Regions from separate parts of the Geminocystis sp. CENA526 genome, predicted to be linked through region 1. Evidence: predicted binding sites of a transcription regulator. Region 1 holds the regulator's gene; the other holds the start of a gene.
What was found. Region 1 encodes NtcA, which controls nitrogen genes in cyanobacteria. Its sites were predicted from a motif close to TTTGTANCNNNNGNTACAAA; they were not measured.

Region 1 (4,063 bases):
AGATCCTTCTTTATACCTCAATATGGCTCGTAGCATTAATGCTAAACCAGCTCCCACTCCCCGTGTTTCGGCAGGAAATATCAGTTTAGATAAAGTTCCTTACCGCCGTTAAGTTGATTTAAAGTTGATAGTTGATCAGAAATTGAGGAATGAATAATTAGGAAGAGATGATTTCTTGTTCCTAATTTCTAGTTCCCATCTGAGTATTTATACTCAAAAAAATTTCTTAAATATTAAATTTAATAAACAAAATAAAACCCTTTTTAAAACATTTGATAATCTGAAAAAGTAAGAATCAAATTTCATAAAGGGTAATGAAACATTTTTCCGACGACTGGATTAAAGAATGGTGTAATAAAAACGGTTGGACTGATCTGTTTGTAGAACGCCGTGATTATTGGGCTTTTCCTCCTCATGGGGTTATACCTTTGCCCATTCCTAAAGAAACTTTAATTGAAATCAAAGCTGAAAAAGGCTTTTCTCCACAGGAAAAAATTTGGTTGGGAAGTGCTATTATAATTACTTTAACGGCAATACTTTTAACTTATTTTCTCAATTGTCCTATGCCTTTAGTGTTTGCTTTTGCTTTTTGTTCGATCGTGGTGGGACATTTTGAAGTAGAGTGAATAGTGAATAGTGCATAATTTTTAATTCTTCATTCTTAATTCTTCATTCTTAATTCTTCATTCTTCATGAATTGGTGGCGAAAACTAAAAAATAATCCTTTGGCAAAATCAGGGTTTATCATTCTTGTATTTTTTTATGCTATGGTATTAGGTGCGGATTTTATTGCCCCCTATAATCCCTATTCTGCTCAGGAAAATGGTTCTTTATTGCCACCAACTACTATTTATTGGCGTAATCAAGATAAACAATTTATCGGACTTCATGTATATCCTACTACTCAAGGACGAACCGATATAAACACGGGCGATCGAACCTTAGAAATAGACTACACAAAACCTTCTCCCATTCGTTTATTTGTTAAGGGTGAACCCTATCAATTTTTACAAATAAAATTACCTTTACCCCCCACCTTTGACGAGGTAGAAATCTTCTCAGGTTTTACTCTGCAAAGACGTTTATTCGGTACTTTAGGAGAAGGAAAAATTAATCTTTTAGGCACAGATGAACAGGGTAGAGATCAATTTAGTAGAATATTATTTGGCGGAAGAATTAGCCTTTTTATTGGCTTAATTGGCATTTTAATTTCTTTTCCCCTCGGCATGATAATTGGAGGCATTGCAGGTTATTTTGGAGGCATTTTAGACAATATTTTAATGCGACTGGTGGAAGTTTTGATGACCATACCGGGTATTTATTTATTAGTAGCATTAGCCGCCGTTTTACCGCCGAGTTTGAGCAGTGCGCAGAGATTTATGTTAATTATTTTAATTACTTCTTTTATCGGTTGGTCGGGTTTAGCTAGAGTTATTAGGGGGCAAGTTTTAACCCTCAAAGAACAAGAATTTGTGCAGTCTGCTAGATCGATCGGGGCAAATTCTTTCTATATTATTATCAAGCATATTTTACCGCAAACAGCGACTTATATAGTCATTTCTGCCACTCTTTCCATTCCTAGTTTTATCGTGGCAGAATCTGTATTAAGTTTGATTGGTTTAGGCATTCAACAACCCGATCCCAGTTGGGGTAATTTACTGTCATTAGCCTCCAATGCTTCGGTATTAGTTTTACAACCTTGGCTAATTTTTCCTCCTGCTATTTTAATTATTTTAACGGTACTATCTTTTAATTTATTAGGGGATGGATTAAGGGATGCACTCGATCCCAAAAGCATTAGGAATTAAGAATTAAGGGTTCTTGAAACTAAATCGTAATAATAAATATAGTCTAAAGCTAATGATTAGATTCAAAATCTTGATTTTTCATTCTTTAACCTGACACCTGACACCTGACACCTGATACTTACCCTCATCAAAATACTTTTTGTGCACCCCCTAACTAAAACACTTTTTGAGCAAACCCTACTTATTACTCAATTTTTAAGCAAATTGTTGACTTAATGCGACTGGATTATGGACTGTAATTTTTTTCTTGGTAATAGAAATCAAGCCGTCTTGTCTTAATTCTCCTAGTAATCTTGTTACCGTCACCCGTGTTGAACCAATGGCTTCGGCAATAGCCTGATGGGATAGTTTGAGATCGATCGTAACACCATTAAGGCTAGGAATCCCAAAATCTCGACATAGTATCAACAGGAAACTAACTAAACGAGAAGCCATGTCACGATGGGCAAGGGTTTCAATCATTAATTCTGTTTGTAAAATTCGAGAAGACAATCCTTGTAACATAAGTCGTGATAGTTCAGGATTATCTCTTAACGCTCGTTGAAAATGCTCAATAGGGGCTGATAATAATTCTACAGGAGTGAAAGCCACCGCATGATAGAATCGATCGGACTTTTGCCCTGTTACCAAAGACAAAACCCCAAAAACACTATTTTCTCTCAATAAAGCTACTGTTATTTCCTCTCCTGCTTCATACACCCGTGACAATTTGACAGCACCCTTCATTAAAAAATATACCCTTTCTGCTGGATCTCCGGGAAAAAAAATTGTCTTACCACGTTCAAATCTTTCCACTACAGGAGTATAAATTCCAGCTCCAATTTGACGAAATACAGAGGCTAAAGGTTGTTCTTGATTTAAGATTGATTGCATAGGGGATAGTTACTTAATAATATTTAATGTTCGATCGAATAAAGGACACTTTTTATAAGAAGATAAGTAATTGTAAACTAGATAACTATCTATAACGTAATTAGTTTAATCAATTATTGTCAGATATTACAGAAAATTAAAGAAAAAATCAAGAATATGTTAGATTTAAAAGGAAAAAATGCCCTTGTAACTGGTATTGCTAATAATAAATCGATCGCATGGGGTATTGCTCAACAGCTACATAAAGCAGGGGCAAATATTGGTGTCACCTACCTGCCCGATGAAAAAGGGAGATTTGAGAAAAAAGTAGGAGAATTAGTTGCCCCTTTAAACCCTAGCGTTTTTTTACCCTGTAACGTACAAGATGATGCTCAAATAGATGAAACCTTTGCCCAAATTAAAGAAAAATGGGGACATATCGATATTTTAATCCATTGTTTAGCCTTTGCTCAAAAAGACGATTTAGCAGGAGATTTTAGCAACACTTCCCGTGATGGTTTTAAAACAGCCCTCGATATTAGTGCCTATTCTCTCACTCGTTTAGTACAATCAGCTAAACCCATGATGGCATCGGGAGGAAGTATTGTCACCTTAAGCTATTTAGGAGGAGTAAAAGTCATTCCCAACTATAACGTTATGGGTATTGCTAAATCAGCCTTAGAAATGAGTGTGCGTTATTTAGCCTCCGAATTAGGTAGTCAAAATGTAAGGGTAAATGCTATTTCGGCGGGTCCCATCCGCACCCTTGCATCTTCAGCCGTTGGGGGTATTTTAGACATGATTCACCATGTGGAAGCCGTTGCCCCCTTAAAACGTACCGTAACTCAAATCGAAGTAGGCAACACCGCCGCCTTTTTGTGCAGTGATTTAGCTAGTGGTATTACTGGACAAATTATTTATGTTGATGCAGGTTACGAAATAATGGGCATGACTCAAGGGTAATTAGGAATGAAGAATGAAGAATGAAGAATGAAGAATGAAGAATGAAGAATGAAGAATGAAGATTTTTATATAGATTTCTGATTTCTAATAAATATTGGGTTTAAACCTATCTGAAGTACTTTGAGACAACCGTACTTTTTAAAAATGTTAAAAAAAGTAACAATTTAGACAGATTGCTTGACAAAGTTGCGGTTTTAATATCCTTATGTTAGGTTATTTATATCTAATGAATTAATTGAGGAGTAAAACTAATGGAAACACCTACTAAACTGAGTTTGGAACAACAATTTAAGTTGGAAGTTCTCAAAGATCAAGTTAAAAAGTTAAGTCAAGAACAAGCCCAAGAATATTTAATTGAGGTATTTCGTCAGATGATGGTGAAAGATAACTTAATGAAACAATTATTCAAAAATGTGTAAAATTCCCTAGACGTTGTTGTA
Region 2 (4,063 bases), on a different contig from region 1:
TTTTACTCCTAATAAATAGGGGGTGCTGAAAAAGTATTTTGATGAAGAGAGGGAAGAGCGGATTTGGGAAAAGGGAAGAGTGAATAAATGACAAAAATCAAGGTTTTGAGGCTTTGTATTGGCGTATAATTACAGGATTGTTTTAAATAAAATTTAGTAAAAAATGCTCAGTTTTTCAGTAAAAATTGTGAAAATTGAACACTTTTTAGTTAATGTAGTGTGTATAAACCATTGGTTTTAATAGTCTTCTGATTTATTCAGCAAACCCTAAATAGTATGATAAATATAGTTTTAAATATGAATAAATTAAACGTTAAGTTAACTCTATTATTTAGTCTTAGTTTATTTTCTCCTTGGATAATTCGATCGAACTTAAAAGCAGAAGAAATCACCAAAATTGTTAATCCCGACAATGGAAATAAATACTTTTTAACCCCTGAAATGACTTGGGAAAACGCTCAACAATGGGCTGAAAAAAAAGGAGGAAATTTAGTAACCATTAACGATGAAAAAGAGAATCAATGGTTAGTAGAAACCTTCTTAACACCTGAAACAAAATTTTTATGGATTGGGATTAATGATGTGGAAAAAGAGGGAGATTTTGTGTGGATAAGTGGTGAAAAATCCGATTATTTTAATTGGGCAAAAGGTGAGCCAAATAATAACCCTGAACATGGAGGAGAACATTTTGGTACATTAAATGGTATCGCTAATCCGTTCGATCGACCAGTGGGAACATGGAGTGATGCACCTGCTCATGCTATACTTAGGGGCATTGTGGAAAAAGTCACCGATGAAGACTAAATTCTCAGTTGCGATAATAAAAAATGAAGCCTATCTCGATCGCAAATGTATAAATAACCCAACAAAGTTTCTAAACCACTAGCCTGTTGATAGGTTTGTAAAGATAAACGACGAGGAGACTTTTTGACAGAATTTCGCCCTCGCCGAACCCAATTTAATTCTGTTTCTGTAAGTATGGGGTATAATTGTTGCAGATAAACTGCTTGAGTTTCAGCCCTTACCTTTTCTACTACTCGATGATGATAGTCAGAGATTCTTTTAGCAGGAAATAAGTAATGAGTGCGAATATATAACTCATAAACCGCATCACCGATATAAGCAAAAGCACTAGGGGAAATAGTTTGTAGTGATGAGGCGGAAATTTCGCCATTAAAAATTAATTTCCAGTGGGGAATAACCTCATTCTCAGAGTCAGATTGAGGGAGATTATTGAAAGGTAATGGATTAATGTCCATAAAATTAAATAACGCTGGAAACTGAGTTAATTTTTACGATATATCTTTTAACGCCTCATCAAGAGAATTTTTCAATTTCAGAAACTTCTCTAATCTTACCATTTTGACGGTTTGAGTCACTCTAGCATTACTGACGATTTGCAAGTCTCCTTTCATGGTACTTACTTGTTTGGCAATACGCACCAATGCGCCTAATCCTGAGCTATCAATAAAGTCTATTTGGGATAAATCTAAAATGATTTTATTAGCAGTTTCTTTGACATAGCTTAAGATGACTTTCTGAAAAGTAGGCTCAGAAAAAGCATCTAGTTGCCCTAGTAAATGAAAAATTTGGCAATTATTTCTGACTTCACGAGTCCCTCTTAGACTTACTGTCAGATTTAGTTGTTCTGAAATAGCTACCTCCCTACGGTATCTGTAGTTAATTAACAATTGTATAATATAGCTTAAATTCTTCTCAATCTTAATTTTTTTCTCTTTTTTCTCCTTATTCTTTAACATTTCTTCGTAATTCTGCTATGAAAAATTTTTTCTCCATCATACTTTTTTCTTTATTGTCTGTAATGTCTAATTCTCTTTCTGTAAGGGCATTACCCCCTCCCGATGATATTCCTGAAGAAGTTTTGGCAACGGAAATTATTATGGAAGCTAAATCCCCTCAAGATAATCAACCTTTGACTCCTGAGGAATATGCTTTATTGAAAGAAGAAATGGCAAATAGCCCTTTTCCTCCTCAAATTAACTCAGAATTGCGTCACAGAATTTTTTTGTTAAGAATACTCAACTTGCTAAGATCGATCGTACCTTAAGAAAATTTTTATTGTTAAGGTTTATTAACTTTTTCTCTATTTTGTAGCAATTTATACAGATTTTATTTATGATAATAAGTGTAAGCGATAAATAAAAAAGAAAAGATAAAGATTATGAATACTACTCAAAAAGCCCGTGCATTAATGATACGTCATGATAAAATGATTAGAAATCGTCAACAGTCTATGTTAGGAAGACTTGCAGGTGAAATCGGCATGGATGTTAATAATACAGAATATTATGAAAATTTAAAGTCTGCACCCTTATCTAGTTTTGCTCGTAGTTACGATCGAAGCAACAGTACTTTAAGTTAATTACATCAACAATTTAATTTAAGCAAAAATGAATATTAAAACACAGGCGTAAATCAACGATGAATGTATTTACGTCTATTTTATTGGGGGTTTGCTGAATAAATCTGAAGACTAGAAAAATATGGTGATACTAGATAATTACATAATGTGATTCTAAGAATTAAAACCCTTAAAACTCTTCTCTTTTTGCAAATCCGCTCTTCCCTACCTTCATCAAAATACTATGAGGCAACCCCTAATTATAATTCGTTGCTATAAATTATCGTTTTGACTGGATTATCTTGATTACCTTTTACTGTAATTTGTTTGTCTTGTAACCTGCCAATCGCTCTCATGCCTCGTAAATTAAAGTCGGGATTTATCTGTTTATAAAAGACATTGCCATCGGCGGTTATTTCTTGATTGTCTAAATTCCACACTAAATTATCTGAGTAAATTTCTACCTCATTTTTGACTGCTTGTCCATAAATTCCTCCTTGTAAATAGACTAAATTTTCTGCTAAATCAAAGTCCACATTATTCGCTGTTAATGTCATGTCATCTTCAGGTTGTACTAATTTTGTCGGGGCATTCGATCGCATTTTTCGATCGAGATAATACCAAGTAATTCTTTCTGTTGCCGCTTGTAAAGGTGGTTCTAAAGATTGATACTCAATATTACCATTAATAATAGCGATATTAGCATCTATATCTATTTCAGCTTGATTGCTTTTTAACTTATCCGTTACCTTTTTTTTCTCATCGTAACGCACTATATCTAATAGACTATTTCCAATAATTTTATTTTCGGGAATTTGCCAATATAAATGTTGAGTTTTTAATTGTAAAGAGGGGTTAATTGTGGTGGCTAAAATATCTTTATTTAATTCTAATAATTGAGTGGTGGTGTTATATTTTGCCTCCCTTGCTTTAACCACTAATTTAGGATGATTTGCGGTTATTCCTTCTTCTCCTATCATTAACATCACATTTTCTTCTGGTTTCCATACCAAAGTGTCACCCTTAAATTCAGCTTTATTACGAGTATCAAAAGCTAAAATATCATCGTATAAATAAATTTCTTTGCCTTCATTTTTTACTTCTCCTCTTTCAGCACTAACTTTTAAAATAATTTTCCCATTTTCATACAAATTACCTGTTAAATCTTCTAAAATAGCACTTTCTTTATCTTGGGTATAAATAGCTTTTTTTGTACTTAAACGCCATAAAAGTTCTCCTTTAGCATTAGATTGTTCTAATACTGCATTATATAACACTAATCCCTGTTCTACTTCTCTTTTAAATTCCGTTTCTTCTGTTTCTTCTACAGGATTATTTCCCTGACAACTCACTAACAAACAGCATAATAAAATAGTAGAAATTGACTTTTTAAATAACATTCTTTAAGAATTGAGAATTAAGAATTAAGAATTAAGAATTAATAACTTTTGCCTGTTGCCTGTTGCCTATCCTAACCAGTAAACTTATATGCGTCCTAGCTTACTTCTTTGTGAACTCGATCGACAAATAGAATACCATTAAGATGATCTAATTCGTGTTGAATGATTCTTGCCACAAAATTATTATATTCTTTTATTTGATAATTACCATCTCGATCGAAATATTCTACCATAACATCCCTATATCGTGGCACATCTTCCCGTTGATTTGGCACACTCAAACAACCTTCTTGACGTAGGA

Region 2: gifA (glutamine synthetase inactivation factor IF7A) is a predicted target of NtcA. The motif match lies at 2,109-2,128, and genes of this name have one in related genera.

What each region holds. Positions count from the first base shown of each region.
Region 1 is NZ_JBLZFY010000008.1:2,992-7,054, forward strand. Features, by position in the region: gene ACN4EE_RS03970 (phycobilisome rod-core linker polypeptide) at 1-112, shown strand, start outside; gene ACN4EE_RS03975 (slr1957 family protein) at 315-626, shown strand; gene ACN4EE_RS03980 (ABC transporter permease) at 693-1,808, shown strand; gene ntcA (global nitrogen regulator NtcA) at 2,004-2,681, opposite strand; gene fabI (enoyl-ACP reductase FabI) at 2,838-3,623, shown strand; gene ACN4EE_RS03995 (NblA/ycf18 family protein) at 3,875-4,042, shown strand.
Region 2 is NZ_JBLZFY010000034.1:6,146-10,208, reverse strand. Features, by position in the region: gene ACN4EE_RS11070 (C-type lectin domain-containing protein) at 298-804, shown strand; gene ACN4EE_RS11065 (Mini-ribonuclease 3) at 801-1,259, opposite strand; gene ACN4EE_RS11060 (STAS domain-containing protein) at 1,293-1,637, opposite strand; gene ACN4EE_RS11055 (hypothetical protein) at 1,823-2,068, shown strand; gene gifA (glutamine synthetase inactivation factor IF7A) at 2,183-2,383, shown strand; gene lptC (LPS export ABC transporter periplasmic protein LptC) at 2,623-3,762, opposite strand; gene def (peptide deformylase) at 3,858-4,063, opposite strand, start outside.